One region of the Shewanella pealeana ATCC 700345 genome, then DNA from elsewhere that is predicted to be linked to it. Evidence: predicted binding sites of a transcription regulator. Region 1 holds the regulator's gene; each other region holds the start of a gene.

Region 1 (11,001 bases):
AAAGCTAATGTAAGTTTAATTGTTCATATTCAGTCAGCTGTTTTAGGAGGTGCTATGTGGATTGAAGGTCGGGTCATAGAGAAGCGAGACTGGAACGATAAATTATTTTCGCTAAAGATTAGCGTCGATATTGGACACTTTACTGCAGGACAGTTTATTAAGCTCAGTCAGGTTGTGGATGATAAACGAATTGGCCGAGCTTACTCATTAGTTAACCCTCCGGGAAGTGACTATATAGAAGTGTTAGCTGTGGCTGTTGAAGAGGGACTGTTATCACCGAACCTGCAAGAACTTAAGGTCGGTGACACTATAGACGTTGCTACCAAAGCGACCGGCTTTATGACCTTAGACGAATTACCTAAAGAAGAGCATAGAGGCAAGCACCTATGGTTTTTAGCCACTGGCACGGCGGTTGGGCCATTCATCTCTATGATGGATACCAGTGAGCCTTGGCTCTCCTATGAGAAAGTAGTCTTGGTCTATGGGGTGCGTAAAATTGAAGACTTAGCTTATCTCGAGCATCTTAAGCAATATGAAGCAAGCTATCCTGAGCAGTTCAAACTGGTGCTTTCTGTGACGCGTGAAGAGCTTAGGGGCGCTTTGTCTACTCGGATCCCCGATGCTATTATCTCCGGAGAGCTAGAAGCTAAAGTAGGCTTAAAGCTTAGTCCTGAAATTTCGCAAGTGATGATTTGTGGCAATCCGGAGATGATTACCCAATCACAGCAGGTGTTACAAGATAGAGGATTAGTGAAAAATCTTCGCCGTGCTCCGGGTCAAGTTACCGTTGAGAGGTATTGGTAAAGTGATATGGCTGTTGCAGGCTTGGCATTTTTCAGATGCTGAATAGTATGGCCTATCTCATTCGGCTTTAGCCTACATCAAGTGGATTAATGATAGATGAGGTTAGGTTTAGACTTTATCGCAGGCCGTTATACATTAAATATTAGCTAACCCTATGTAAGTTAAGTATTTGCTTAAGTTTGATGACTTGTCTATTTTGGGTTGAAGCTGTGACAAATGCTTGCTGTTTATGTGAGTTTTTATTACTCTTGTCGCAATTGAGAATTATTATCAGTTGTATCTGGTGATTCGGACACTTGTTAAGGGAGAAGAGTAATGAAAATGGTAAAGAGTCTAGCTGTGATAGGACTGGCTTGTTTTGCATCTATAGCCAATGCTGCTGATAGATTAACAGTTTATTCCTACCGACAAGCCTTTTTGATCGATCCTATCTTAGAGAACTTTACTAAAGAGACTGGTGTAAAAGTTGATGTCGTCTTCTCTAAGAAGGGGATCGCCGAGCGTATGGTACGTGAAGGACGATTGTCTAAAGCCGATATCGTACTGACTTCTGACTTTTATCGCTTGATGGAGTTAGTTGAAAAGGATTTAGTCGTACCAGCGAGTAGTGACATTCTCAAGCAAAATATTCCTGCAAAATATCGCTCACCAGACGATGAGTGGTATGCGCTAACCATGCGAGTACGCAATATCTATTCTTCAAAAGACCGTCTTGGCAAGCTCGACATCAACTACGAAGATTTAGCTGACCCTAAGTACAAGGGCAAGATCTGTACTCGCAGTGGTAAACATCCCTATAACGTTTCTCTAGTTGCTTCTATGATTGCTCATTATGGAGAGCAAGAAACTAAAACATGGCTTGAGGGTTGGAAGGCAAACTTAGCTAGAAAACCACAGGGTAATGATAGAGCACAGGTTAAAGCTGTAAGCGAAGGCTTATGTGACTTAGCAGTCGGTAACAGCTATTACTTAGGTAAGATGTTACAAAACCCAGATCAAAAGCAGTGGGCCGATGCGATAGAGATTAACTTCCCTAACCAAGATAATCGTGGCTCACATATCAACGTATCCGGTATGGCATTGGCTAAACATTCTAAGAATCAAGCTTTAGCGCTTCAGTTGATGGAGTATTTATCTGGTAATAAGGCCCAGCAAGCTTATGCAGAAGTAAATTTTGAATACCCTGTTAAAGCCGACGTTCAGCCGTCAGAACTCGTCGCTTCTTGGGGAGAGTTTAAAGCCGACGACCTACCGATTTACAAGTTGGCTGAATATCATGGCGCAGCGATTAAGTTACTCGATGAAGTTAAGTTTGATCTCTAGCCAAAGACTCGTGATAACTTAAGGTTGAGCTAACCTAATGGGGCTAAGCTTAGAATAGCGCTCAGAAGTTAATGCGTTAGCTCGGCTTACAAATATTTAAGTTAACCTATCGTTAGATAGGTTTTCTTGTTTTTATCAAAGTACACGGATGTTTATTTTTAGGTAGTTAATCTTATGGTTTTAGGCTTAGCTAAAGGCTGGTCTGTTGCGGGTTACACCTTGGCGTTATTTATCATAATGCCACTTATTGCGTTAATCGTTCAGTCGTTCTTGCCCGATGAAGCTGTATTTGGCCATCTGTTTAATACGGTTTTACCCACCTACATCAGTAACAGTCTGTGGTTGATGCTTTGGGTTGTCGTTGGCTCATTATTCATTGCTGTTCCAGCTGCTTGGCTTGTGGCTAAGTGTCAGTTTCCTGGACGTCAAATCTTTCAGTGGGCACTGTTACTGCCATTAGCCATGCCCGCTTATGTGGTCGCCTATGTTTACACGGATCTGTTTGATTATGCTGGCCCCGTACAGGGAGCACTACGCAGCTTTTTTGGCTGGCAGACTCCTCAAGATTACTTCTTCCCCGAGGTGCGCTCATTAGGCGGCGCATCCATCATGTTAGCGCTAGTGCTGTTCCCCTATATTTATCTGTTAGCCCGCACCGCTTTTATGGAGCAGTCAGCTAGTTTGAGTCAGGCTACGCGCGTGATGGGTTGCGGCCCATGGAAAAGCTTTTGGCGTCTAAGTCTGCCGATGGCTAGGCCTGCATTGGCAGTCGGCGCGGCCCTAGTGGCGATGGAAACCGCGGCGGATTTTGCGACTGTGAGTTACTTTGCTGTGCCGACATTGACCACGGCGGTTTACGATACTTGGTTTGAATATGGCAGCTTAACGGCGGCGGCAAAGCTTTCCACTATTATGTTATTAGTTATTTTTGCCATGGTGGGTTTTGAGCGATTCGCGAGGCGTAAGCAAAAGCTATTTCAGAAGCAATCGACACCGGGAGAACTCGATATTTATCCACTGTCTGGTTTGAAGGCATTTGCGGCAACGACCTACTGTGGCGCTCTTTTGACTCTAGCCTTCCTGTTACCTTTTATTATCTTGCTGCAATACGCCTATGGTTATTTTTCCGAAAGCTGGAATGAAGAGTTTTTTGAATACAGTTTTAATAGCTTATGGATCTCTATGCTAGTGAGCGTCATCTGTGTGGCTATCGGTATTGTGCTGATGTTTATTCGCCGCATTAGCCCAAGGCGCGCAGATATACTCCCTTCTAGATTGGCCTCAACGGGCTATGCATTACCCGGCACTGTATTAGCTATCGGCATTTTAGTGCCTTTTACTCGGCTCGATTTTGCCATCAATGATCTGGTTGAATACCTTGGTTTTCAGGGCCCAGGGCTTATCTTAACCGGCAGTAGCTTCATTATTGTCTGTGCCTTTACGATCCGCTTTGCTGCTATTGCGATAGGCAGTATTGAGAACAGTTATAAACGCATCTCGCCATCGCTGGATATGGCGGGGATCACTATGGGTCTTAAACCATTAGGTCTTTTAAGGTGGGTACATATACCTCTTCTTAGAAAAGGTATCTTTGCTGGATTACTGCTGGTGTTTATTGAATGTATGAAGGAGCTGCCAGCAGCATTGCTCTTAAGGCCAATAGGCTTTGAAAACTTGGCGACTTATGTATTCCAATTTGTGTCGGACGAACAGCTCGAACACGGTGCGTTAGCCGCCATCGTAATAGTACTCGTCGGCTTAGTTCCACTTATCTACCTTAACCGTTCCTTGGAGCAGGATAATTAATATGGCCACTTTACAAGTTAAGCAAGTGTTTAGCGACTACCAAGGACAACAGGTGCTAAAGGGCCTAGATCTCACTGTAGAAAAGGGAGAGATAGTCGCTCTCTTAGGCCCTAGCGGTTGCGGCAAGACCACCTTATTACGGGCTATTGCTGGGCTGCAGGCGATAAGTCACGGTAGTATCACTATAAACGATAGAGTCGTTGCGGATGATAGTTGTTTTATTGCCAGTGAGCAGCGTGGTGTTGGGATGATTTTTCAAGATTATGCATTGTTTCCTCATTTAACCGTTGCTGAAAATATTCTATTTGGCGTAGTTACACGCGATAAAGCCGTAAGGCGGGCGCGTTTACAAGAGATGCTCTCCCTAGTAAAGCTTGATGGGTTAGCTAAACGTTATCCTCATGAGCTTTCAGGCGGACAGCAACAGAGGGTATCTATTGCAAGGGCACTAGCCTATGAGCCCGAAGTGCTGCTATTAGATGAGCCTTTCTCTAATATTGACGCCAAGGTACGCCGAGAGATGATGCTAGAGATCCGGGATATCTTAAAGAAGCATAATGTAAGTGCGGTTTTTGTGACTCACAGTAAAGATGAGGCCTTTGTCTTTGCTGATAAGTTAGCGCTGTTTAACCAAGGTCAAATCGTACAGTGCGGCGAAGCGGAAAGTTTGTATTCTGCGCCTTCTGATAAGTATGTGGCAGACTTTCTAGGTGCCGGAAATTATTTAGAGGCGAGGGTACTTGATGGTCACCGTATCGTTACCGCAGTAGGTGAGATAGAGAGTGAGTCCGAGCTCAATTTACCCATACAAAGCCAGGTTGAAGTATTGTTAAGGCCACAACAGCTTTTATTGAAGGCCGATACTGGGGGGATAGGAGAGGTCATTAGCCGCCGCTTCTTAGGTAATATCTGCCAATATCAGGTTCAAGTAGCCGATAATATGCTTGATATACACAGTTCAGAGCTTGATTTTTTAGTCGGTCAGCGGGTCGCTATCGAGTGTAAGAATCATAGTTTGGTCTTGTTTTAAAATAATTTTATGTGATTTCCAGATGGTCAGAACTGGATGATAGCCGATAGAAGGCGGGAACAATGTATAGTCGCTGGCATTAAATTCAGTGGTTCCTTAAGGAATTTGCTACAAATTCTAGTTATTGTGCGTCAGTTAATGATATTAATAACTAAAGTTATAGATAATAATGCCGAATATTAATTAAGAGAAAGGGTTACATATAATAATGGATAGTCAGGTTATGCCTCGTGAACAGCTTGGAGTATGTGCAGAAGGAAACTTGCACAGTGTCTATTTAATGTTTAATGCTAATGAGAGTGTCGAGTCTGACATGCGTCCTTGTGTTGCCAATGTCGCGCAATACATCTTTGAATTGGCAGATCAATATTCTGATAGTGCATTTAACGGTTTTGTCGCAATTGGTGCAAACTACTGGGACACCTTATACCCCGATGCTCGACCAAGTCAGCTAAAGCCTTTCCCTGCTATGAATCGTGATAATCGAGATGCGCCAGCTATCGAGTATGACTTGTTCGTGCAAGTCCGTTGTGACCGTTTTGATATTTTACACTTAGTCGCTAATGAAGTTTGCCAAATGTTTGAAGGCTTAGTAGAGCTTGTAGACGAAGAGCGTGGCTTTAGGTTCCTCGATTCGCGCGACCTAACGGGCTTTGTCGATGGCACTGAAAACCCTAAAGGGCGCAGCAGACAAGAAGTGGCCTTGATTGGCGATGAAGATAGCCCATTTAAAGGTGGTAGTTATATTCATGTGCAAAAGTTTGCTCATAACTTGAGTAAATGGAATCGACTTCCAGTTAAGAAGCAAGAAGATATAGTGGGTCGCACCAAGTCCGATAATATCGAATATGCCTCGGCGGACAAACCGCTGACGAGCCATATTAAGCGTGTTAATCTTAAAGATAGCGAAGGTAAATCGATGGAGATCCTAAGGCAGAGCATGCCTTACGGTTCAGTTAAAGAGCAAGGTTTGATGTTTATCTCTACTTGTCGTAATTCAGTACATTTCGAGAAGATGTTAGAGAGCATGGTGCACGGTGACAATGAGGGAAATCACGATCATTTATTGCATTTCACTCAAGCGCTAACGGGCTCATCATTCTTCGCGCCTTCTCTAGATTTTATGATCTCAGTCAACGGCTAATAGGCTCGCTTATTTGAACAATAAAAAAACGCACGTTAAGGTGCGTTTTTTATTGGGAGTAATAGTGAAAATTATTCGCTATCAACTTCGTCTTTATCCCAATAGTTAGTGGTGCGTCGAGCGTAAATTTCGTTGACAGATTTTACCAGTACCTTGTTGGTTTCTGGATATACGACTACGTCGTGAATGTCTCGGTTTCCGACGACAAGAAACACAAAGTCTTTATCGCTATGGTTGACGAGTTTGTGAGAAATGCCGGTATCAGCATTGAAGCAGATATACTCTCCTTGGCTAAAGGAGTGAGGCTCATCGTCGATATAAAGCGTTGCTTCTCCATGCATGGCATAGATGTGCTCTTCTTCTTTAGTGTGGTAATGCGATACCGCTGAAGACTTACCTGGCGCTAATCGCTCCATGGTCACACCGATTTTTTCGCCGCCAGCCGCGTCACCTAAGTGTTTTTGCTCACTGGCATATTTATCTTCATGCTGCCAAGGTTCCCAGCATATATCATTGATATTTATTATATTACTCATACTTATTATTCCCCTCGACTAACAATACTGTCGCTTAGGATTATAACGATTATTGCTCAAGAGAGAAGCAGCTATTCAATATATTGTATAAATCATGCTGTTTCATACAGGGAGCGTTAAGCTGAGTGATGGCTTGGGAGAACACACGAGAAAGGGGAGTCGTACATCTAGGTGGAGATAAAAGACAAAATGCCGTAGCCCTTGGGTTACGGCATTTTTGGTGCAGATAGTCCGTCGCTTAAGCTAATGATTAAAGCATGAGCTTAGTCGGCGTAATTAAATAATGACTTAACCGTTTCTAATGTGTCTTCAATACTATGGATACTAGATGGGCAGATGAAAATCGTATCATCACCAGCAATGGTACCTAAAATACCTTCAGGCTTACCTATTGAATCAAGTAGACGAGCGATTAATTGTGCAGCGCCAGGGCTGGTTCTGACAACAATCATAGACTGGTTATGGTCAACATCTAGTACTAGGTTTTTAAGCGGGCTGCCAGCAGTAGGCACGCCTAGCTCTGCTGGGAGGCAATAAACCATCTCTTGTTTAGCGTTACGGGTTCTAACCGCACCAAACTTGCTTAGCATACGAGATACTTTAGATTGGTTGATATTGCTAAAGCCCTCAGCTTGTAGGGCGTTAACTATTTCACTTTGGGAACCAAATCGTTCCTCTTTTAAAATAGATTTGAAAGTCTTAACTAAATCATCTGGGCTTCTACTAGCTTGCATATATTATTATTCTTTATTCAAAAAAATCTGCACTATCATGATTATTTTCGTCATTTTTGTCAATTGGTATTCGTTTTTCTGAATAAAAATTCATTAAGAGATTCACTTAGGCTTAATGGTGTAACTTAAGTTAGAATGATTATTCTAATTTTTAACTTGCTAATTTATCATGCCTGCAGCTCTGTAAGCATGATATTCACTAGCTTTTTTCGTTTTTCGTCTTACATTAGCGTTGTAGATTATATGGGACACGACTAAGGGATAATTGAATTCTTTTTGTGAATCAAGTACTGTTGCGGCATTGGGAAGATGGATCTAAGTCACAAAATCCGAGAATTAACGGAGATAATTATGAAAGTTGCTGTACTTGGTGCTGCTGGTGGTATTGGCCAGGCGCTTGCCCTATTGTTAAAAACTCAATTACCTGCGGGTTCAAAATTGTCGCTTTATGATATCGCTCCAGTGACACCTGGTGTAGCGGTTGATCTAAGCCACATCCCTACAGCGGTTGAAGTTAAAGGTTTCGCAGGTGAAGATCCGACTGCAGCGCTAGAAGGTGCTGATGTTGTTCTTATCTCTGCTGGCGTTGCACGTAAACCTGGAATGGATCGCTCAGATCTATTTAACATCAATGCTGGTATCGTTCGTAACTTAGTTGAAAAGTGCGCCGCGACTTGCCCTAAAGCATTAATCGGTATTATCACTAACCCTGTCAATACAACTGTAGCGATTGCAGCCGAAGTATTGAAGAATGCAGGTGTTTACGACAAGAACCGCTTATTTGGGGTGACAACCCTTGATGTTATCCGCTCTGAAACTTTTGTTGCTGAAGCAAAAGGCTTGAATGTTGCTGATGTTAAGGTGCCAGTTATTGGCGGCCATAGTGGTGTGACTATTCTGCCGCTGCTTTCACAAGTTGAAGGCGTAAGCTTTACTGATGCCGAAGTTGCAGCACTTACTACCCGTATTCAGAACGCGGGTACTGAGGTTGTTGAGGCTAAAGCCGGTGGGGGTAGTGCGACACTTTCTATGGGGCAAGCGGCATGCCGTTTCGGTCTGTCATTAGTTCGCGGCCTTCAAGGTGAAGCTAATGTTGTTGAGTGCGCTTACGTCGACGGTGGCAGTGAACATGCTGAATTCTTCGCACAACCTGTTGTATTAGGTAAAAATGGCGTCGAAGAAGTGTTAGCTTACGGTGAAGTCAGTGCATTTGAAGCAAATGCACGTGATGCGATGCTAGATACACTTCAGGCTGATATCCAACTAGGTATTGATTTCGTCAAGTAATCAATTAGCTGCAATTAAAAAGGGAGCCACTAGGCTCCCTTTTTTGGTTTCTGATTTAGCCTTGTTGACTAATTGCTACGTTGAGTCGCAATTTTAGCTAAAGAGATGAGCGCTTTTTTATAATCAGAGTCAGGAATAATTGATAAGGCCGCAATTGCTTTTTCTGATTCTTCAATTGCACGCTGCTCTGTATACTCTAACGCGCCACAGTTTTTAAGTGCGGCGAGAATGACGTCGATATGTTCTGTACCGTCACCTTTCTCGATAGCATCACGGATAAGGGCTTTTTCAGTGTCATTACCGTTTGCCATTGCAAAAATAAGCGGCAATGTTGGCTTACCTTCGGCTAAGTCATCACCGATGTTTTTGCCAAGCTCTTCTGTGTCTGCGGTGTAATCGAGTAGGTCATCGGTTAACTGGAATGCAGTGCCCAAATACTTACCGTAGTCAGCTAGCGCCGTTTGCACTTCTATTGGGCTGTCAGCGAGTAATCCTGCAAGGCGAGTAGCCGCCTCAAACAGTTTTGCTGTCTTGCAATAGATAACACGCATATAGCTATCTTCAGTGGTGTCAGGGTCGTTACAGTTCATTAACTGTAGGACTTCACCCTCTGCTAGTACGTTGGTTGCGTCTGCAAGGATCTCTAGCACGTCTAAGCTACGAAGCTCTGTCATCATCTGGAATGAGCGTGTGTATAGGAAGTCACCGACTAATACACTTGCGCTATTTCCGAATAAGGCATTGGCGGTTTTTCTACCACGGCGCAACATCGACTCATCAACGACATCATCGTGTAACAGTGACGCAGTGTGAATGAATTCGATAATGGCGGCCAATTTAAGGTGAGAATCACCTTTATAGTCAATGGCACGAGCTGCTAGAATAGACAGCAGAGGTCGCAAGCGTTTACCGCCACCGTTAATAATGTAGAACCCAAGTTGATTAATTAGGGCAACATCTGACTCTAGTTGTTTATAGATCAGTTGATTGACAGCTTGCATATCGCTATCAGTCAATTGACGAATGGCGTTTAAATCCATAAGTAGGCTCTAGTTCTTGTTGGCTGCTGAGTAACATTGCAGCTCAATTAAGGCTTAAATGTTATAATAATTGGATTCTACCTAAATTTACGGTACAAGACAGTAGTTGTAGATGAATGTGAGAGTTATTTGGGTCTTTTTTTATTCTAAGTTAATTAAGGCTTGTCAGCAGCCTGTTCTTAGCGTAAACTCCGCGACCATTGTCATTAAAGCTTTTATAGCACCCCTGCATCAAACATATATGTTTTGAGCGGCGTGTTAGAATATCGGAGTAAAATAGCTATGTACGCTGTTTTTCAAAGTGGCGGCAAGCAACATCGCGTTGAAGCCGGCCATACAGTTCGTTTAGAGAAATTAGAAGTCGCTACAGGCGAAACTATCGAGTTTGACCAAGTTCTTTTGGTTGCTGATGGTGAAACTGTACACGTAGGTGCACCTTTAGTTGAAGGTGGTAAGGTTGTTGCTGAAGTAATCAGCCACGGCCGTGCAGACAAGGTAACTATTGTTAAGTTCCGTCGTCGTAAGCACCACGATAAGAAGATGGGCCATCGTCAATGGTTCACCGAAGTTAAAATTACAGCTATCAACGCTTAATTAGGAGAATAACTCATGGCACATAAAAAAGCTGGCGGTTCTACTCGTAACGGCCGCGATTCAGAAAGTAAACGTCTTGGTGTAAAGCGCTTCGGCGGTGAATCAGTTCTAGCTGGTAACATCATCGTTCGTCAACGTGGTACTAAATTCCACGCTGGTGTTAATGTTGGTATCGGTCGTGACCACACTTTATTCGCACTTACCGATGGTAAAGTGAAGTTTGAAGTTAAAGGTCCTCAGAACCGTAAGTTCATCAGCATCGAAGATTAATTTTTAGCTTAAGCTAATAATTAATATAAGCCCCGCCATTGGTGGGGCTTTGTTTTTTCAAAATTAAGTAAATTGTGTTTTGGCGACTAGAATCGTTAAGAGTATAATTCTTTCATTCTGTGGTGCCAGGAGTTGGTATGAAGTTTGTCGATGAAGCTATTATCCGTGTAGAAGCCGGAAATGGTGGCAGTGGTTGCGTTAGCTTTAGACGCGAAAAATATGTTCCTGATGGTGGTCCTGACGGTGGTGATGGTGGTGACGGCGGTAGTGTATATCTACAAGCCGATGAAAACTTGAACACATTGATCACTTATCAGTTTGAACGCTTCCATATTGCCGAGCGCGGTAAGAATGGTCGTGGGCGTGATTGTACTGGTCACGGCGGTGAAGACTTGATCCTTAAAGTGCCGGTTGGTACTCGCGCTATCGATAA
Region 2 (11,001 bases), 1.6 Mb from region 1:
CCACGGTATAGCGAATATTAGGTCGATCGAAACTGGTCAGTAAAGAGTGCGGTGTAATGGTTAAACGCTCGCAAATATCGGCTCGTGTAGCCTTATCGGCTGTCGCGGTCAGTGCCATAATCGGCACTTGCGGAAACTGCTGACGTAAGCGGCCTAATGCGGCATATTCGGGTCTAAAGTCATGACCCCATTGCGAGATACAGTGCGCCTCATCGATAGCAAATAAAGATACATTAAGCTCATGTAGCCTGTCGATAAAGCTCGCCTGCAACAGGCGCTCAGGCGACACATACAGCAACTTAAGTTCGCCATAACGCATCTTCTGCAACACCTGCAGGCTCTCTTCTCTAGGCAGAGAGGAATTTAAGTAAGCCGCAGACACTCCGGTCTGGATAAGGCTATCGACCTGATCTTTCATTAGCGAGATCAGGGGAGAAACCACCACGGTTAAACCGGGTAAGACTAGAGCGGGTAATTGATAACACAGGCTTTTACCGCCACCTGTCGGCATGATCACCAGGCAATCTTGTCCTGCGCAGATCTGCTCAATGACCTCCCTCTGACCTTCTCTGAAAGTACGGTAACCAAATACCGACTGAAGGGTGGAAGATAATTGATCGACTGAAGTATCGAGCGCCGCCTGATCCATAATGAACCTGTGTTAAAAATTGGGTCGACTATTCTAATAGAGGCGGAGGCTCTTGTCTCTCTCGAACAACACTGTTGAGTAAAATTTAAGCTTGCGCCTCGGTATCCATTAGCGATAGATTAAATACTCTAAAGCGAATAATGAGATTACTAATCGGCAAAAGGAAGTAAGATGAGTCAGCTTATTCAGCAAGAAACCCTACGCAGAGTGGCCGAAATTTTTGATCAGCACGTGCCGTTTCACAACCTACTTGGTATGGATATCAAACGTTATGATATGGATGGGGTCGAGATCCAAGTCACTATGAAACCCGAGTTAATCGGTAATATTCATCAGCAAATTTTGCATGGCGGCGTGACAGCCACTGTATTGGATGTGGTTGGCGGCCTCACCGCTTTTTCTGGGCTAGTTGCCAGTAGAGACGACTGGACGTTAGATGAATTAGAACACCGCATTAAAACACTCGGCACCATAGATCTGCGAGTTGACTATTTACGTCCTGGCCGTGGCGAAATTTTTACCGGCACTGGTACAGTCATAAGAGCCGGCAACCGAGTATCGGTATCACGGATGGAACTGCACAATGAAAAAGGTGACCATATCGCTTTCGGCACAGGCACTTACATGGTTGGCTAATAAGTGATAAAGCCGTAACTAAGCCGTAATTGGGTCGCTAAAGCCAGTGGCAGTAAATCTTTCCTTACTGTCAGTTTGGCATAACAGCGACTAGCTTTATTAAAACAGCTGCCAACTTGAGTCTAAGGTTAAGCAAGACTACAATCAGCGGCTACTTCCCTATTTAGCACATTCCAATGCAAGAAATTGAATACCGTAAAGGCATTATTTATGCAGTTTGCGCCTATACCCTTTGGGGCTTTGCTCCCATATATTTTAAATTGCTTGATAGCGTCTCTGCTGCCGAGATCTTACTGCATCGCGTGATCTGGTCATTTTTCTTTGTCACGATTTTAATCGCACTGTTTGGTGGTTTTGCTCGCTTGCGTCACCTACTCAAACAGCCAAAGCAACTTGCCGTGCTGTGTGTGACTTCCATACTTATTGCCGGTAACTGGCTACTATTTATCTGGGCGGTCAACAACGACCACATGCTAGATGCCAGCTTAGGCTATTTCATTAATCCACTGGTGAATGTGAGTCTCGCCATGATATTCCTCGGTGAGCGCCTGCGTAAACTGCAATGGGCCGCCGTGGCACTAGCGGCAACAGGGGTAATGATCCAGCTTATCTCCTTTGGATCCATTCCGTTAGTATCGCTGGGCCTTGCCTGTTCATTCGCCTTCTATGGCTTGCTACGTAAAAAAGTGAATGTCGACGCCAAGACGGGATTATTGGTAGAAACCGCTATTTTGCTGCCTATCGCGCTCATATATCTGTTTACGAATATGGGAGATTCATTAAGCCATCTGTTCACTAACGATTTGCGTTTGAATTTACTCTTAGTTGCAGCGGGGATCGTAACCACAGTTCCGTTACTGTGCTTTGCCTCTGCAGCCGTTAGGATCCCGTTTTCAATGCTAGGCTTCTTCCAATACATAGGCCCAAGCATCATGTTTATCCTAGCTATTGCCTTGTTTAACGAGCCCTTCGACGCAGAGAAAGGCATTACCTTTGCGTTCATTTGGGCAGCCTTGTTCCTCTTTACGCTGGACATGCTATACAAGCGAAAAGCTAAGAAGTAGCCCTGATTGGTGTTACTTCAACGGAAAAAGCGAACCAAATGGGTTCGCTTTTTTATCGCTGTTGATTCAGCAGCTTATCCGGCTCTTGTAGACTCAATATGATCCGGTATCCTCGTAACGTTGGGATCATCACCAAATTTTCTTCTTCGCTCATTACGACAAAGGCTTTCTGATTATTGGACAGCCTAAACCAGCCTAATTGATAACCTGACATCCCGACACCATTGTGACGAGACTCGAGTTTTAAATCGGGCTCCCGCTGCCAATCTAGACGCTGAATATCATTTATCTCCACCTCGGCAAGCGGCAGAGTCATCGCGTAAAATGGCACATCAAGGATTAACTTGTTCTCACCGATAATCAACTTAGAATCATCCGCCTTAAAGAACAACCAACTAAACGCAAACAGCATGAGCGTAAGTAAGCCAATACTGACAATTTTACTGATTTGGGGTAGCGTGCTGAAATAGATAAAAGTTAATAATCCGACTAAAACCGCCAGCAAAGCAATGAAGCTCCAATGACTCGCTGGCGTGAGTGGTGCCAATGCATAAACTTGAGGCATGGCGGCTCCTAATTTACGATGATAACCAGAGTTTTAGATGCCAACACTCTAGTCAGCCTCTAATACCAATCAGTCTAAGTCTAGCGCTAAAATCTTCGATTTGCGTTGATAGTTATACAGCTGCTTTTTCTTCTCTGGCAGCGCATCAACCTCGACCATATTAAAGCCGTGCTCTAAGAACCAATGGATACTGCGAGTGGTTAAGGCAAACAAACGCGAATAACCTCTCACTCTTGCCTGACTAATAATATTTTGTAGTAGCAAGCTACCTCTATCGGCATCACGGTAGTCGGGGTGCACCACTAAACAGGCAAACTCCCCCGCATTGTCCTCTTCAAAAGGATAAAATGCCGCGCAGCCTATGACCAAACTATCACGCTCAATCAGCATAAATTGCTCTATCTCCATCTCCAGTTGTTCACGTGAACGCCGCACTAAGATCCCTTTCTGCTCGAGTGGACGAATAAGGTCAAGCACGCCGCCAATATCGCTAATCGACGCTCTACGTAAACGTTCGGCACTCTCAGTGACAATTTGAGTACCAATACCGTCGCGCGAGAACAACTCTTGTAACAGTGCTCCATCATCGAGATAACTGACAAAATGGCAGCGACTCACCCCGTTACGGCAGGCATCGATACTGGCCTCTAAAAATGCCTTAGTACCTACACATAAGGGAGAAACCTCAGGGAAATCATTTAAGATTTTTTGCGCTTCGGTAGGCATCAGCTCTGCCATAACTTGTCCGTCGCTATCCAAAATCCCCTTCTGAGCACTAAAGCCTATCATCTTGTCTGCTTTGAGTTTTATTGCAATCTGAGTGGCTACCTCTTCCGCAGTCAGATTAAAGCTCTCACCCGTCACTGAGGCCGCTACAGGGCCTAACAACACGATACCGCCATTATCAAGCTGACGCTTCAAACCTTGGCTATCGATTCGACGCACCTTACCGCTGAGGCAATAATCAATACCATCCTCAACCCCTAACGGCTGTGCAATCACAAAATTACCACTGACAACGTTAATTTGTGCCCCCTGCATCGGAGTATTGCTGAGGCTCATCGACAGGCGGGCCGTGATATCAAGATGTAAGCCGCCAACCACTTGTTTAATCACTTTAAGGGCATCTTCATCTGTCACCCTCACACCATTGTAATATTCGGCTGCCAGACTATGCTGCTCCAGCGCTTCATCAATCTGCGGCCTAGCACCGTGAACTAAGACTATTTTGATCCCTAAGCTGTGCAATAGTGCAATATCATTGATAATCGCGCGAAACTGTTGCTGTGCCAGCGCTTCACCGCCGAGCATCACAACGAAGGTCTTGCCCCTATGGGCATTAACATAGGAAGCAGAATGACGAAATCCATCAACAAGTTCAGTAGTACGCACGCTAGAATCACCTTAAAATAAATAGATATTCACCTGAACAGCCAGCCATTACACATTAAGCCAGCAACTTACAAAGATGATATTGCATTTAAATTCATTTAAAAAGCATTTATTTTCACTTTACACTTTGAGTTTTGGTTAGCAAAGCATTCTCGCTCTATATCGTACTGAGAATTTATGAAGAGTTAGCGATGTGGCAGAATTTACAGCGGAAAAATATGAAGGGATTTATACCAATCAGTATAAGAAGTTGATCTACTCAGAGCGTTTTTTTGGCAAACTAATTCAAGGCGAATAGCTGAAAGAATGGCTATTCCCTTGTGAAGCTGTTCAACGCAGAAGTAGGCAGCCAAAAACGCTCCAGAATGGCGAGTTTTAGCAGTTCTGATGTGGCGTTAACGAGCTTAACCGTAGAACAACTATGCTCTTCACTCGTTGCCTTGCCTCAAAACCGCTAAACTCTCGCTGAGCGACCAAATCTTTATACTGATTGGTATTAGAGAGATACTAAATTTTAGGCAAAAAAAAAGCCCCTATAAATAGAGGCTTTTTCCAAGATGCTTAAACAAGTAATTACTTGATTTTAGCTTCTTTGTACATAACGTGCTGGCGAATAACTGGATCAAATTTCTTGATTTCCATTTTTTCAGGCATGTTACGTTTGTTTTTTTCAGTCGTGTAGAAGTGACCAGTGTTAGCGCTAGAAACTAGCTTGATCTTCTCACGATTACCTTTAGCTTTAGCCATGGTTTATTATACCTTCTCGCCGCGGGCACGAAGTTCAGCAATAACAACTTCAATACCTTTCTTATCGATGATACGCATACCTTTAGTAGATATACGTAGCTGTACGAAACGCTTTTCGTTTTCTAACCAGAAACGGTGGTTCTGTAGGTTAGGTAAAAAACGACGACGCGTTGAATTCTTCGCGTGCGAACGGTTGTTACCAACCATTGGTCGCTTGCCAGTTACTTGGCATACTCTTGACATGTCAATCTCTCCAAAACAATATTTAACGCTCGAGCATTAATGCACCTCGAACACGGCCGTCGCCTGAGGCACACAACAGAGGGCGCATTTTATACAGCATCTAAAATCAAAGATCAAGGAATAGATTAATCAATCCATCCCCTTTCAGCGAAAGAAACTATCTCTCGATCGCCCACAACCATGTGATCCAGTAAGGAAACATCAATAGTTTGTAGGGCTTGCTTCAACCGCTCAGTAATTCGTCTATCGGCTGTACTTGGTTCTGCAATTCCAGAAGGATGATTGTGACACACGATCACAGCCGCAGCCTTTTTTTCAAGCACCAAACTTACCACTTCTCGTGGATAAACTGACGCTGAATTTATTGTGCCTCTAAATAATTCAACGAATTGAATTACCCTATGTTGACTATCTAACAATAAAATAGCGAACACCTCATAGGCACGATCAGACAATTGTCTCATTAAATAGTCCCGAGTTAAATCAGGATCCGATAAAATTTTACCTCTTTTTAGGTTTTCTTGCGAAATTCGTGCACCTAATTCCACTGCGGCCTGCATTTGAGCAAATTTTACCGGCCCAATTCCATCTAATCGACAAACTTGTGCCTGAGACGCATTAAGCAAGCTTCTAAGTCCACCAAACTCATTTATCATGATTCGAGCCAGCTCTACAGCACTTAATCCTTTTAAACCCACTCTAAGCAGAACAGCTAATAATTCGGCATCCGATAATTGTTTTACCCCTTGGCTCAACAATTTTTCTCGCGGCGCCTCGCCTTCTGGCCAATCCTTTATCGCCATCACAACCTCCCTGTTGTTCTAATGTATGAGTATGGTCTAGATTTTCTGAAGTTGTTCATCACCATTTTGAGGTTTGTGATATCTTAGGCCAACTTCAGCTGTGTGACATAAAGTTTGGTCCACAACGTGATTATCAAAAAGAGTTAACTATGGGTCTCAACAACAAAAAAGTATTACTGGGTATTGGTGGTGGCATTGCCGCATACAAATCGGCCGACCTAGTACGCAAGTTAAAGGAACGCGGCGCCGATGTCCGTGTTGTTATGAGTCAAAGTGCACAAGAGTTTATTACTCCGCTAACTTTGCAGGCGCTTTCCGGTTATCCAGTGGCGACCGATCTGCTTGATCCTACGGCCGAAGCCTCTATGGGGCACATCGAGCTCGCACGTTGGGCAGACCTAGTCATCATAGCTCCAGCCACCGCCAACCTTATCGCTCGGGTAAATGCCGGCATGGCAGATGAGTTAATTACCACCACCTGCCTAGCCACCGAAGCCCCTGTAGTGATTTGCCCCGCAATGAACCAACAGATGTATCGCAACGCCGCAACCCAAGCTAACTTGAAGCAAGTAGCCGAGCGCGGTATCTACATTTGGGGGCCAGATTCAGGCTCGCAAGCCTGTGGCGAAGTCGGCCCAGGTAGAATGCTTGAGCCTGTGGCGATTGCTGAAAAAGCAGTTGAATTTTTTGGCCCAAAACTGCTGCAAGGCATGTCATTGCTGCTTACAGCAGGTCCGACTCGTGAGGCTATCGATCCGGTTCGTTATATTTCCAACCATAGCTCAGGCAAGATGGGCTTTGCCCTTGCCAAAGCCGCAGCAGCAATGGGCGCAGAGGTGACCTTAGTTGCCGGCCCGGTCAATCTAGCGACGCCCGCAGGCGTCACCCGAGTCAATGTTGAGTCGGCTCAGCAGATGCTAGATGCGGTAATGCCACAAGTTGAGATGCACCAAATATTTATCGGCTGCGCCGCCGTGGCCGATTACCGCATCGCAGAAGTCGCCGAGAGTAAAATCAAGAAATCGGCAGAGCAGATGCAACTTGCGCTAGTGCGAAATCCTGATATCTTAGCCAGCGTTGCCAGCCATGCTAACCGACCTTTCACCGTTGGATTTGCCGCTGAAACCAACGATGTAGAGCAATATGCCCGTGGAAAGTTAACAGGTAAAAAGCTCGACATGATTGCCGCTAATGACGTATCAAATAGCGCCATTGGCTTTAACAGTGACTCCAACGCCCTAAGCGTATTTTGGAGTGATGGTAGCACCGACCTACCCGCTGTTGATAAAGACACTTTAGCCAAGCAATTGCTTACTCTAATAGCGAACAAAATAAAAAACTGATGAAAACACCAATCGAATTAAAGATTTTAGACTCACGCATCGGCACCGAGTTTCCACTTCCTGCTTACGCCACACCAGGCAGTGCAGGCATGGATCTTCGCGCCATCACAGATACCCAACTTGTTATCCAGCCGGGTGAAACAGTGCTAATCCCTACGGGAATTGCCATTCACGTTGCAGACCCTAGCCTAGCGGCAATTATTTTACCGCGCTCAGGATTAGGCCATAAGCACGGCATCGTTCTAGGCAATCTAGTTGGACTTATCGATTCGGATTATCAAGGACCTCTAATGGTTTCTTGCTGGAACCGTGGCAGTGAGCCTTTTACAATCGAAATCGGTGACAGACTCGCGCAATTGGTCTTTGTACCGGTTGTTCAGGCTGAATTTAAACTGGTAGACGAGTTTAATCAGTCAGATCGCGGCGCAGGTGGATTTGGCCACTCAGGAACCAAATAACTGATTGTTTAGCTTTTTACGCAATCACTTTTAATGGATAGCATGGAGCAATGTTTCCTTGCCGTCTCGCTCAGTAGTAATCGAGTGAAGGACAGATAAATGGCTGCAAGCCCGAAAATAAACCGTCGTGAGCATATCCTCCAATGTTTAGCGACTATGTTAGAAACAAGCCCTGGACAAAGGATCACTACAGCTAAATTAGCGGCTGAAGTCGGCGTTTCAGAAGCGGCGCTTTACCGCCACTTTCCAAGTAAGGCGCGCATGTTTGAAGGCCTCATCGAATTTATCGAAGAGTCATTGCTCTCTCGCATCAACCTGATCATGGACGAAGAGAAAGACACCATGAAGCGTTGTCAGCAATTGCTGCAGCTACTACTGGTATTTGCCGAGCGAAACCCGGGGATCTCACGAGTATTAAATGGTGATGCACTGCTAGGCGAAAATGAACGTCTACGTAGCCGTATCAGTCAGCTATTCTCAAAAATTGAAACCCACTTAAAGCAAATCCTGCGTGAAAAAAGCTTACGTGAAGGCAAAGGCTTTGAGCTCGATGAAGCAGTGTTAGCTAACTTACTGCTTGCCGTTGCCGAAGGCCGAATCGCTCAGTTTGTTCGTAGTGAGTTTAAACTCAAGCCGACCAAGCACTTCAATGAGCAGTGGAACTTCATCCAACAGCAACTGCTTCAAAGCTAATTATTCTATAAAAATGGCAGCAGACCATACATGCTGCCATTTCCTCCTGCGACTATTGTTTCCCCTCTCATTTTCGTTTACTTTTCCAACAACAAACACCCGCAATAATTAACATTCGTTTCCACAAGGAAGTTGTATGAAACTAATTAAAATTATAAGTTTAGCCTGCCTAGCATTGCTAAATTGTAATGCATCGGCAACCACAAATGATGCCGCAAATTTATTCAGCCGTTCGGCGGAGTTCTCCCAAGTCAAAATTTCTCCAGGTGGAGATTATCTCAGTGTTATAACCAAAAATGATGGCAAAAACACCCTGCTTATCTTAAAGGCTGCTGATAAATCCCCTGTGCACGCCATATTTTTCGGTAGCAATGCACAAGTAGGCCACTATGAGTGGGTCAATGATGAACGCGTGGTATTACAAAAAGAATACCTCAAAGGCTGGAGCGATCACCCTCTCTACTATGGTGAGCTGATGGCGGTCAATGCCGACGGTTCAAACGCAACTTATCTATTTGGTTACAAAGGTGGTGAACAACAAACAGGCTCAAAATTCAAAAAAAACACCCCCATCCGCGCGACCGCTTATATTCTAGATCCGCTACCCGAAGATGATCGCTATATGCTCGTTCAGGCACTCCCTTGGGGAAGTGGTGGCAGCAACATGGCGGAGAATACTCAGCAAGTGTATCGCGTCGACGTTTATAAGGGCAGACGAAAAAAAGTCGCAAGCTCCCCAATCCCTTATTCAAGCTTCTTAACCGACCATGATGGTGACGTGCGTTTTGTCAGTGGAACCCGAGATTACGTAAATACCAAACTCTATTATCGAGACGATGGCAGCTGGATAGACACCGATAAGCTTAATCTTGGCTTAGATGGCATAAAACCCATTGCCTTTAGTGATGACAAAGACAGCCTATATGTCACCGCCAGCGAAGCGGGTCAACCTTCTGGCGTGTACCTAGTAAATATTAAAACTGGTGATAAAAAGCTCGTTAGCCAAGATAAAGTGGTTGATCCAAGTAACATCTGGATTAATGCAACCACCAAGAAGCTCTATGCAGTTGAATATGAAAACGGTTACCCAAGTTATGAGTTTGTTGACACTAAAGACCCTTCTGCAAAGTATATCAAGCAGTTATTAGCGTCACTTCCAGGGCATCAGATCCACTTAGTCAGCCAAACAACCGATGCCGATATAATCATTATTAAAGCCTTTAATGATCGTAACCCTGGCGACTACTACCTGTTTTATACCAAAGCGAAGAAACTTGAATATTTGGTGTCTAAAAAGAAATGGATCGACGCTAATAAAATGGCTGAAATCAAGCCGATTCACTTTACCAGCAGAGATGGCGTAGAAATACATGGCTACATCACCCTACCTTCAGGCGTTGAAGCCAAGAACCTACCACTGGTTGTAAACCCTCATGGTGGGCCACATGGACCTAGAGACTGGTGGGGTTTTGATCCGCAAAACCAAATGATTGCCAGCCAAGGCGCTGCGGTTTTACAGATCAACTTCCGTGGTTCTGGTGGTTACGGTAATGGGTTTGAAAATGCAGGCCACCAAAAATGGGGCACCAACATTCAATACGACATTATTGATGCCACTAAATATGTTATCGAGCAAGGTATGGTAGATAAAGACCGTATCTGCATTGTGGGGGGGAGTTTTGGTGGTTACTCAGCGATTCAGAGCTCTGCGATAGAACCGGATCTGTTTAAGTGTGCTATCGGTTTTGCCGGAGTTTATGATCTTCAGCTCATGTTCGAAGAGGGTGACGTACAAGGCCGCCGTGCAGGTAAACGCTACCTAAAAGAAGTACTAGGTGAAGATGAAAGTCTATTAAAGTCTATGTCACCGACCCACAATGTCGATAAGCTCAAAGCCAACATCATGCTAGTGCATGGTGGAGAGGACGAGCGAGCGCCTATCGAGCAGTTTGAAGCCCTTGAGGATGCCCTAAAAGCGAAAAAGTATCCCTTTAAAAAGCTGGTGATGGATGACGAGGGGCATGGCTTCTACGATGATGCGCACAGGGCTAAATACTATAATGAGATGCTAGGATTTCTAAAAGAGAACTTAAATCTATAATACCTATCAATATAAACAACGTAACCAACAAAGCCGATAAGAACTATCGGCTTTTTTGTCTTTCTATAACCGATTTATGGTATATATTTAAATCAAATAGCGGTATCCTCCCGTCCTCTCTAAATACAATGCAAATAGCTACCGCTATAATTTTCATTTTTTATGAGATAACTTGTTTTTATGAAATAACTTAGTCTCAATGAGACTGACGGCCCTAGTACACAGGATACGAATCTCACCACTCATTATTTATGGTGAAGGAGGAACTTATGACATCAAAAGAAGCAATCCTCAGTGAATCTGCTCA
Region 3 (11,001 bases), 1.9 Mb from region 1:
AGATAAAGATCCTGAAATCAACATGACGCCTATGCTTGATGTGGTGTTTATCTTGCTGATCTTCTTTATTGTGTCGACCAACTTTGTGCAGCAATCATCTGTCGAGATCAAGCGCCCTCAAGCCAGCACGGCCACCAGTGTCGATGGCAGCCCAATTGTAGTGACACTTGATACCACTGGGCGGGTCTATTTTGAATCCAAAGAGATTGATATCTATTATCTGCCAGGCAAGTTGCAGCAGATTGCCAGTCAAACACCTAAAGCTAAGTTGTTAGTCGTAGCTGATACCAACTGCCCAACAGGGGTAACGATAAAAGTGCTGGATATTGCCAAGCAGGCCGGAATAAGCTTTAGCTCCGTAGCATCAGAGATCCACTGATGAGCATAGTCGTCCATAGAGCCTTGGTTATTAGTGCACGGTTTTTGCTGTCTATAGTCGTAACGATACTGCTCTGTTATTACTTGCCTAACAGCCTCAATGATAATCAACCAAGGCAGTTCCTTGCCAAGCAAACTAAGGAGCTACCTCTGCCGCTGTTGCCACCTGAAAAACCTAAAATACCAACGGCAAAAGAGGTGCAAAGCAAACCAGTAACTGCAAACGCCGCAACACCAGTGTCCACTAGCATACCGATTATGCCAACGGTTGCAGATATGCCGTTGCAGGTGCCTATTATGGCGGTTCCGACAGTTAATAGTTTAAGTCTGCCAAGCATTACACCTGTTATAGCAGGAATTAAAGATGTCGACAAAGCGCCAGAGTTATTACGTTTTATTCAACCTAAAATGCCGTTGGCTGGGCGCAAGTTTAAGCAAGGTGGCAGAGTGCTGTTACGGCTCATAGTGGAGGCTGATGGTGTCGTTAGCCAAGCAGAAGTGTTAGAAGCTAAACCTAAGCAAGTGTTTGACCAGTCAGCAATTGAGGCTGCACGAAAGTGGCGATTTAAACCAGCCGTTTTATCTGGTGAAGCGGTGAAAGTCTTTGTTGATGTACCGATTAACTTTAAGGTTGGTTAACAATGAATTACCTCAAATTATCGGCACTAATGTTATTGCTGGTCTCAAGTCTCAGCCATGGGCAAGATGTGAATACTAGCGTTGGTCGGGATTTAAATCGATATGAGTCAGGTGTATTAAGTAAAGCGACTGCATTATTAGAACGTAATGAATTGGATGTCGCGCTTAAACTCATGATACCGCTACTTGAGCAATCAAAGCCTCACCAAGTCGTATTTCAATATGTATGTAAGACTCTAGGTGATACAGGTGCTGATACTAAGGCGCTAAGCTGCTGGCTGAGAGGCTATCAACTTTATCCGCAGCAAAGCCAAATCGCGATTAATTTAGGCCATAGTCAATTACAGCTTGAGCAATATAAGGCGGCTATCGCGACATTAACCCGGCTGAAATTATCGATGCTAGATGAGCCTATTGCAGCGCAAATACGCTATATGCGAGGTTATGCTCATTATCAGTTAGGCCAATATCAAGCGGCAATTGATCTGTTGTACTCTGCAGATGTGAAACTACATTGGTGGCCTATTATTAGTTACAGTCAGCTTGCGCTTGAGCAATGGCAGCAGAGCAAAGTAAGTGCGCAGCAGTGGCTTACTTTTGAGCCCGCTAACCTTACTGCTTGGCAAGTATTAACTCGGGCTGAGCTAGGGTTAGATAATAAGCTTGAGGCTGCTGTTGCAAGTGATGTTTCTGCTCAGTTGCAAGGGCTGAGTAGTGCGAGCCGTAGCCTGCAAAATAGGTTTGGGCTATTTGGGCAGATTAAAGCCTATAATCTTGCGGCGTCTTGTACGTCATTAACTCTGACTGCGAATAGCTTGTCTTTCGAAGCGTTTGATACACAAGATTTAGCTTGCGCACAATATGCATGGCTATCGGGACGATATGATCAAGGGCTAGCTTTTTTACAAGCCTTTAATAGTGATAACTTACATGGCACTGCAGTTGACAGAGGTCGCTTAAATCAAGGCAACCTCGGTCACGTTAGTTTCAAAGACACGAATCTCAATGACGATAATGACAGTATGAAAAGCTCACTTAGGTTAATAGACGATTTTTACCTGCTCCAAGGGCAGCTATATGCGGCGCTAAAACAGGGCGATAATGCGCGCAAGGCCTGGAGTAAAGTTGGTCAACAAATTCTGCCTTTGGGCACTGCAGCTGAGATCAAACACGCACGTCAGCGGCGTAATGAGCTGCAGGGGCAAGCACAGTTGTTAATTGGCCAGAGTTACTGGCTAGAGCAGCAATGGCCAGAGGCTCAGGCTAGTTACCGAAAGTTGGCGCAAACCCCTGGGTTTGAAACACTCGCCGCCGCTTTTGGGCAGCGTTTAGAGTCATTCACGCTGCGAGAAGATAAACTCAGGTGATCCAATATGATGGCTGTGGTAGCATCTGCGCCCAATTCATCCACATTTAGTTTTATTGAGCATACTTAGCAGGCCCACTGGCTAAGCTTGAGGCAATAAAACACAGCGATATAGGTTTTTGGATCTTTTATGATCTTAATGATCGACAACTACGACTCATTTACTTTCAATTTGGTGCAGTATTTCCAGCAGCTTGGGCAAGAGATTATAGTCAAGCGTAACGATGAAATCAGTCTTGAAGATATTGAGTCTCTAGCACCGAGTCACTTAGTGATCTCACCCGGCCCTTGCACGCCTAACGAGGCTGGAATGTCGCTGTCGTTCATTGAGCATTTTGCAGGCAAGCTGCCTATTCTAGGAGTTTGTCTAGGGCATCAGGCGATAGCGCAGGTATTTGGTGCTAATGTGGTTAGAGCCAAGCGAGTCATGCATGGTAAGACGAGTCAAATCATCCATACTGGTGGCGGTTTATTTGGTGGATTGAATAATCCACTTACCGTCACTCGATACCACTCCCTGCTGGTGGATGCTATTCCTGATGGTTTTATCATGGATGCCTGGTTCGACGATCCTGTGCATGGGCGTGAAATTATGGCCATGAGTATGCCTGCCAAGAAGATCTATGGTGTGCAGTTTCATCCTGAGTCTATATTGACCGAACAAGGCCACGAGTTGTTAGCAAACTTTATCAAGCTTACTTAAATTTTTGCCCTCTGTTATAAGTATAAGCATCAAGTAAGCGAGCCTGCTCAAAATAGATGGTGTGCAGTTTCATTCTCAGCCTCAGTATCGATATTGACCGAACAAGGCCATGAGTTGTTAGCAAACTTTATCAAGCTTACTTAAATTTTTGCCCTCTGTTATAAGTATAAGCATCAAGTAAGCGAGCCTGCTCAAAATAGATGGTGTGCAGTTTCATTCTCAGTCTCAGTCTCAGTATCGATATTGACCGAATAAGGCCACGAGCTATTAGCCAACTTTATTAAAATCACCTAACCTCTTTGCCTTCCTTCACAAACTTCAAATAGCAATCATAGAGCACGCTTGTTAAGGGTGTCTATGATGTGCAGTTTCAATCTCAGTCTCAGTATCGATATTGACCGAAGAAGGCCATGAGTTGTTAGCAAACTTTATCAAGCTTACTTAAATTTTTGCCCTCTGTTATAAGTATAAGCATCAAGTAAGCGAGCCTGCTCAAAATAGATGGTGTGCAGTTTCATTCTCAGTCTAAGTATCGATATTGACCGAACAATGCCACGAGCTGTTAGCCAACATGCTCAAGAACACCTAAATCGCTACCATCTGTTACAAATTTTACCGCTTTTTCAGATAAACCCGTTGCCGAAATGTGGTATAAAAGTCCGCAAAAATACCAATAATAATAGGGATGGATATGAAAAGCGTCATTCGTCATGTCGGCTTAAGTGCACTTTCATTGGCAGTATTAGCGGGTTGCGGTGCAACCACAGTTTCTTCTGAGCAAGCTCAAACGACTAATCAAAGTACTAACCAAACTACTCAAGTTGCCTTATCGGCACCTCCACAGGTCGACCAAGCGTTAACGTTAAATCAAATCATGGCTAATCCTGATTGGATGGGACTATTTGCCCAAGGTGCTTACTGGAGCGATGACGGTCAGTCTATTTATTTCGCTAGACAGGCCCACGGCGCACCGACCAAAACTTACTATCAGCAAAGTATTGATGGTACAGCTGCAAGTGAGTTAGCACTGAATCAATTGCATAGTGCAGATCAACGCCGCGGTGTGCTCAATAATGACAAGACGCGTAAAGCTTATATCTATCAAGGTAATTTGTTTGTTAAAGATCTAAACAGTGGCAAGGTGAGTCAGCTAACCCGCCAAAATACAGCTGTAGATGGCGTGCGCTTTTTAAATAATGGCGATATCTCTTATTGGCAAGGCGATAATATTTTTAAAATCCATCAAGGTTCTGGATTGGTAGAGGAGATTGCTAGCATCAAGATGGCCGCTGAGCCTAAAGGCGTGCAAGCTCCATCGACTTATATTGCTAAGCAGCAACACAGACTAATCCAATATGTGGCGATGCAGCAAGATAATGCCAAAGCGAAACAAGACTATAAAGCTGAGCTAACTAAAGCCGATCCAACCATGTCGGCTAAGACTTGGTATCTAGGTGATAAAGAAGTGGTTACTAACTTAAGCCTGTCACCTGATGGTCGCTACGTGATTCTGGCATTAAAAGATAAGAGTTATAGCTGGCGTGGCGAGCACGACATCATGCCAAACTATCTTGGTAAAGACGGTTATGTCGATGCTGTTCCTGCCCGCGCTCGTGTTGCAGAAGATAAAAATCCGGGTGAGCGTCTAGTGCTGTTAGATCTTGATACCCATGCAAAAAAAGATATTACCATCGAAGGCTTAACTGGTTTTGATGAGGATGTATTAGCGGCGGTAAAAACTGAGAACGCTAAAGCCAAAGGTGAGAGCTACGATAGTGAGAAAGCGCCACGCAAGCTACAGTTGATGCAAGATTGGGGCTGGTCGCAAAGTGCTATTCAATGGTCGGAATCAGGCGATAACGTAGCAGTAATGCTTGAAGCCGTAGACAATAAAGATCGCTGGATAGCTACGGTTAACTTCGAGAAAGCTAGCTTAACGACTCAACATCGTCTGCACGATGATGCCTGGGTTAACTACAACTTTAATCAGTATGGTTGGTTACCAAATAGCGACAGCCTATATTACCTATCTGAAGAAACTGGCTTTTCTCATCTTTACCTAAAAGAGCAAGGCGAGAAAGCCAAGGCATTAACTCAAGGTAAATTTGTGGTGAGTGATATCACCTTAGGCCCTAAAGCTCAGTTTATCTATTACAAGGCTAATAAGACTCACCCTGGTATGGATAACGTTTACCGCGTTGAAATTGCAACAGGTAAAGATGAGCAGCTAACACAGTGGCAAGGTCAGCTTGATTACACCTTAAGCCCTGATGGCACGGCCCTTTTATTAAACGCATCGACTCGCATTCAGCCTGCTGAACTGTTTGTGCAGGCGATAGGTGGTGAGCTTAAGCAGTTAACGAACTACACCAGCGATGCCTTTAACAATTATGCATGGCAGGCGCCTGAAGTTGTTGCTGTGCCATCGACTCACGGTGCGGGCGAGGTTTACGCGCGGGTTTATTTGCCTCAAGGCTATGATAAAAACAACGCAGATAAGTACCCTGCGGTGATCTTTAATCACGGTGCGGGCTATCTGCAAAATGCACACTACGGTTTTTCGGGTTACTTCAGAGAGTTCATGTTCCATAACTTATTAGCGCAGCAAGGCTATGTGGTAATGGACATGGATTATCGAGGCTCTAAAGGCTACGGCCGCGATTGGCGTACTGCAGTGTATCGTCAAATGGGCACGCCAGAAGTTGAAGATCTTAAAGATGGCGTAAACTGGATGGCGGCCAACGTTAATGTTGATGCAGGTAAAGTAGGTACCTATGGCGGCTCTTACGGTGGCTTCTTAACCTTTATGGCGCTGTTTAATGAACCTGAACTGTTTCAAGCTGGCGCTGCGTTACGTCCGGTAACGGATTGGGCACATTACAACGCACCTTATACGTCTAATATTCTCAACACACCTGATGTCGATCCTATTGCCTATGAGCGTAGTTCACCGATTGAGCATGCCGAAGGCTTACAAAAGCCACTGCTTATTATGAGTGGTGTGCTTGATGACAACGTGTTCTTCCAAGATAGTGTGCGTCTAGTACAGCGCTTGATTGAACTTGAAAAGCCGATGTTTGAAACTGCAATTTATCCAGTTGAGCCACACGGTTTCCGTCAGCCATCAAGCTGGTTGGATGAATACCGCCGCATTCATGAGCTATTTGAGCAGGAACTAAAAAAATAGTTCTGCATTTAGCTGTTAATTTATAGGCTCCCACGGGAGCCTTTTTGTTTTCAGCCCTAAACCACCTACTTCAGTAGATGGTTATCATCAATTAGGCTCTGCCTGAAGTACGTTCAATGGCATTGCGGAGTAAGGCAATGTTTAATGACTTATAAGCACGCCGACTTTTGTTTGAAAAGAAAGTGTCCATGGAGGCTCGCTTATCGCATCCATGCGATACACGGCTTATAAGTTCATTTAAACATAGCTTATTAACTCAAGTGATACGTGAGCTTTGCTAATAGTGCGGTACAAGCTTCTAAATCAGGGCCACAAATGTTCCCTACATTTGTTGGCATTTCCGCCAATCCATGGCAGTCAGTGATTTAGTAGAGCCTATAGGGATATATTTACGGCGTCTTGTTAACGCACGGTAGGAAAGCTCCCTTTTAGGGAGTCTGCTTTATAACAGATGGGCAAAGCCACCTTCTTCAGAAGGTGGATCTTTTACTTTTCCTATATCGAGTTAATTCGTTCAGAAGGTGGATTCTGTATTTTATCCCCGTCAGTTTTAGCCAAACTTATGATTAATCGGTAGACTGGTAATAATCGTTAAAGGGAGCGTGTTAATCAGTGGCAATTTCGGTAGCAGGCGGGGTTAAACCTGCACAAATCATAGAGGTAGAGCAACGACTGCAAAAGCAATTAATTGTTGGAAAGGGCAAAGCGGTTGTGATGGCTGATGATATTAGCCCTGAGCTAGAAGATGATGCCAATAAGCTCGAGATTGAACGTGAGGCAATTCAAGCAAGATTAGCGAAGCAGAATCAGGCTAAGGCCATTTATGACGCTGTCTCTAACCAATTACTCACGAGTGTTAATGCTAATATCGAGCATCAGCTATCTTCTCCAGAGCAAGTACTGCAACTGTCAAAGCTCGATGAAAAACAGATTTTATTATTGGAACTATTGTATTCACCTCAGGTTGACTTAGTCCGTATAAGGCCATTAGTAACGGCACTGCCATGGTTAGAGCGGGACTTGGTCAATATGGTCAATAGCCCAACATTTAGGCATCGCCGGCCCAAATCATCAGAGGTACAGGTTACTGATATCAAGTTGGTGCTCAATTATATTGGTATCGAAAACTTACAATCCTTAGTTCCCTATTATTGCCTAAGGCATTTAATGCCTGCTGGCCAGCCACAAATGTTGTGGTTAACGCGAAAAATATGGCGGTACAGCATGGTCTCTTCGATTGCGGCTCAAGCGCTAGCCGAGCTACATGAAAAAGACAGAGCTTTTATTTACAGCTGCAGCCTGATGAGCCAACTGGGCGTCACTTGCGTCATTAATCAATGTGCAAAAACTTTTGATGATATGTGGGGAGCTTGGTTGAGGGAGGCGAGTGCTAGCCGTGATAAAGAGCTTTATGATGCCGTAATGGCAACAGAGTTCCCCGCCAATGATGTCTATCAGCTAGTGTTGAGCCATAGTCGCTCGCTTAACTGGCAGTTACTCAGCCTGCTTAAGTTTGACAATAGCCGTCTAACCCAAACCTACAAGGCCATCGATACTAAGATTAAATATGCTGAGCTGGATGAGGATTCTGCTTTAATCGAGCGGGCTAACTGTTATGCAAAAGTCTATTTGTTAAAAGAGGCTAAAAATATTACTGCTGCAGAGTGCCGTTTAATGTTTGATTATTATCAAATATCAGAGCAGGAACAGATCCGTTTGAGCGGGCAAAATTATAGTAAGCTTGTACTCTTTTAAGTTTAGTCTTTTAAGTTTACTCATTTTGTTAACCAACACGACTTGATATTGAGCGATTAAACTATGGTTTAGTCGTGTTGAGTGTTCGTTCACCAGTATTTGTGTAAGAAACTTGTTTAAATTCTTAGTATCTTTACTGGTTTTTGCTAAGGTTTTAACCTAACTTTTAATACTTGTCATCCGGCTGATGATGCAACTTTTTTGTGATTTATGCAGTATTTATTAAACAAAAAAAGCCCAGCTAATCGATTCGATAAATAGTATACAATTCCGCCGCCCTTGAACTGCCTGTCACTCCCCTATGTTGGTATGGTTAAGAACTCGGCAAATTTATAAAAAGTTTAACTAAAATCGATATAATTGCGTAGTTAGTTATTCATTTTGCGTGAATAACTAGTAATTCATGGTGCAAGGCAACTTTTTTGTGACTATTTATGCTTAAAGCCCCGCTATATCCGCTTTGTTAATTCCAAAACTCAAATCTTTATGCAGTATTTACAGACCTAGCTCACCTGAATGTTGTTAAAAACTGGTATTTTGATCACATTTTAGCTAATAATGTCCTCCATGTTACACAAGCAATCGCCGTGTCACCTACACAAGATAAAGACACCGGGCGGAAAACGACCAGCTAAAAGGTCGATAATTATGAAGGATGAGAAGCAATGAGCTCAAAAATGAATCTTACACGTGCCCAATTTGACGAAGTTATGGTGCCTAACTATGCGCCTTCTGCAGTAATTCCTGTTCGTGGCGAAGGTAGCCGAGTTTGGGATCAAGAAGGTAAAGAGTATATCGACTTTGCTGGTGGTATCGCGGTTAACTGTTTAGGTCATTGTCATCCAGCCTTAGTTGGCGCGCTAAAGACCCAAGGCGAAAAGCTTTGGCATCTTGCTAACGTAATGACCAACGAGCCAGCGCTTGAGCTAGCGACTAAGCTTGTCGATGCCACATTTGCCGACCGCGTCTATTTTGCTAACTCAGGTGCAGAAGCAAACGAAGCGGCACTTAAACTAGTACGCCGTTATGCAATGGATAAATTTGGCGTTGAAAAAGATCAAATCATCGCATTTGATAAAGCCTTCCATGGTCGTACTTTCTTTACTGTGAGTGTGGGTGGCCAAGCCGCTTATTCTGACGGTTTCGGTCCTAAGCCACAGAGCATTACTCATGTTCCGTTCAATGATATCGCAGCCCTAGAAGCCGTCTTCTCTGATAAGACTTGTGCAGTCATGATGGAGCCGCTTCAAGGCGAAGGCGGTATTATCGATGCTGATCCAGAGTTTTTAAAGGCGGTTCGTGCCCTTTGTGATAAGCACAATGCATTATTGGTATTCGATGAAGTACAAACCGGTGTGGGTCGTCTAGGCGAGCTTTACGCTTACATGCGTGGTGATGTAGTGCCTGATGTATTAACAACGGCAAAAGCGTTAGGTGGCGGCTTCCCGATAGCAGCTATGCTAACAACAAAAGAGATTGCCGATCATCTAAAGATAGGTACTCACGGTTCTACCTACGGCGGCAACCCTCTAGCTTGTGCCGTAGGTAATGCGGTACTGGATGTGGTTAACACGCCAGAAGTATTGAACGGTGTTAAGCTGCGCGAGCAGTTATTGCGTGATGGTTTAATTGCGATCAACGCAAAGTATGATGTGTTCTCTGAAATCCGTGGCCAAGGTCTGTTGTTAGGTGCGGTCATGAATGAAAGATTCCAGGGTCGTGCTAAAGAGTTCTTAGTAGCCGCTATTAACGAAGGCGTAATGAGCCTAGTTGCGGGTGCAAACGTAGTTCGCTTCACGCCATCTCTAGTGATCCCAGAAGCGGATATTGCCGAAGGTCTAGCGCGTTTTGAGCGTGCAGTCGCTAAAGTTGTCGAAGCCTAAAGGCCAAACGGAGTGTTATCAATGATAGCGCTCCTTTTTTTGTCTTTAGGATAACTTGAACGTTTATTGACCAGTGCTTGTCATATATTGATAAGACTGACAGCTAACGGCAAGTGATAGCGAGGAGACTCCTAGATGCTAGTTATACGTCCAATCCGATCGACTGACTTCGATGCCCTATATCAAATTGCAGAAGAGTCGGGACATGGGTTCACATCCCTGCCAGTGAATGCCGATCTACTCAGAAGCAAAATTGCTCGAGTCGAAGCTTCATTTACCAAGCAGATCGATAAGCCTTTCGATGAAGGCTATTTGATGGTGCTTGAAGATACTGAAACTGGTGAAGTTGTCGGTACGTGCGGTCTTGAGGCCGCAGTAGGTATGGAAGATGCTTTTTACCATTATCGACTCGGTACAGAAGTTTACCACTCTGAGCAGATTGGTGTCCGTAATGAGGTTGAAACCTTAACCCTTTGCCACGATTACACCGGAGCCGCTGAGCTTTGCACCCTGTTTTTACGCAGTAGTTATCGTAAGAATAATAATGGTCGCATGCTCTCAAGAAGCCGATTCCTGTTTCTGGCGCAACACGCTGAGCGATTCGGTGACACAGTCATTGCCGAGATGCGTGGTGAAAGCGATGCAGAGGGCAATTCGCCATTCTATGGTTGGTTACAGGAGCACTTCTTAGGTATCGATTTTGTTCAGGCTGATTACCTATCAGGACTGAGTCAAAAAGCATTTATGGCAGAGATGATGCCCAAAAATGCAGTCTATGTATGTCTATTGCCTAAAGAAGCGCAGAAAGTGATTGGTGAAGTGCACGCTAATACTCGCCCAGCACTTAACCTGCTGCAAGCTGAAGGCTTTAGGTGTCGTGGTTATGTCGATATTTTCGATGCAGGCCCAACGGTCGAGTGTCAGCTTCATGATATTCGTTCCGTGCGTGAGAGTCGTTTGCTCACAGTCACTATCGGTGAGACGCCAAGCGATGCTACAAGCTACATAGTTTCAAATACCCAATTAGCTAATTACCGTGCTACAGCTGTCAACTTAGCTGTAGTCGACGACAGTGACGACGTGATCTTAG

The links. Region 1 encodes ArgR, which controls arginine synthesis, uptake and breakdown. Its sites were predicted from a motif close to ANTGAATANNTATTCANT; they were not measured.
Region 2: the regulator ArgR is predicted to act here: its motif matches at 4,388-4,405, upstream of argA (amino-acid N-acetyltransferase).
Region 3: the regulator ArgR is predicted to act here: its motif matches at 8,417-8,434, upstream of SPEA_RS18495 (aspartate aminotransferase family protein).

Annotation. Positions count from the first base shown of each region.
Region 1 covers NC_009901.1:1,042,253-1,053,253, forward strand. The annotation lists gene SPEA_RS04420 (ferredoxin--NADP reductase) at 55-804, shown strand; gene SPEA_RS04425 (Fe(3+) ABC transporter substrate-binding protein) at 1,120-2,127, shown strand; gene SPEA_RS04430 (ABC transporter permease) at 2,302-3,933, shown strand; gene SPEA_RS04435 (ABC transporter ATP-binding protein) at 3,935-4,963, shown strand; gene SPEA_RS04440 (Dyp-type peroxidase) at 5,172-6,107, shown strand; gene SPEA_RS04445 (cupin domain-containing protein) at 6,179-6,643, opposite strand; gene argR (transcriptional regulator ArgR) at 6,907-7,377, opposite strand; gene mdh (malate dehydrogenase) at 7,729-8,664, shown strand; gene ispB (octaprenyl diphosphate synthase) at 8,733-9,704, opposite strand; gene rplU (50S ribosomal protein L21) at 9,987-10,298, shown strand; gene rpmA (50S ribosomal protein L27) at 10,314-10,568, shown strand; gene cgtA (Obg family GTPase CgtA) at 10,706-11,001, shown strand, end outside.
Region 2 covers NC_009901.1:4,658,648-4,669,648, forward strand. The annotation lists gene recQ (DNA helicase RecQ) at 1-649, opposite strand, end outside; gene SPEA_RS20130 (thioesterase family protein) at 821-1,285, shown strand; gene rarD (EamA family transporter RarD) at 1,462-2,349, shown strand; gene SPEA_RS20140 (PH domain-containing protein) at 2,402-2,914, opposite strand; gene argA (amino-acid N-acetyltransferase) at 2,984-4,306, opposite strand; gene rpmG (50S ribosomal protein L33) at 4,880-5,053, opposite strand; gene rpmB (50S ribosomal protein L28) at 5,060-5,296, opposite strand; gene radC (RadC family protein) at 5,422-6,099, opposite strand; gene coaBC (bifunctional phosphopantothenoylcysteine decarboxylase/phosphopantothenate--cysteine ligase CoaBC) at 6,249-7,442, shown strand; gene dut (dUTP diphosphatase) at 7,442-7,900, shown strand; gene slmA (nucleoid occlusion factor SlmA) at 8,000-8,593, shown strand; gene SPEA_RS20180 (alpha/beta hydrolase family protein) at 8,730-10,694, shown strand; gene folE (GTP cyclohydrolase I FolE) at 10,964-11,001, shown strand, end outside.
Region 3 covers NC_009901.1:4,295,093-4,306,093, reverse strand. The annotation lists gene SPEA_RS18525 (ExbD/TolR family protein) at 1-379, shown strand, start outside; gene SPEA_RS18520 (energy transducer TonB) at 379-1,017, shown strand; gene SPEA_RS18515 (tetratricopeptide repeat protein) at 1,020-2,384, shown strand; gene SPEA_RS18510 (anthranilate synthase component II) at 2,514-3,086, shown strand; gene SPEA_RS18505 (S9 family peptidase) at 3,778-6,273, shown strand; gene SPEA_RS18500 (HDOD domain-containing protein) at 6,886-8,028, shown strand; gene SPEA_RS18495 (aspartate aminotransferase family protein) at 8,694-9,911, shown strand; gene astA (arginine N-succinyltransferase) at 10,047-11,001, shown strand, end outside.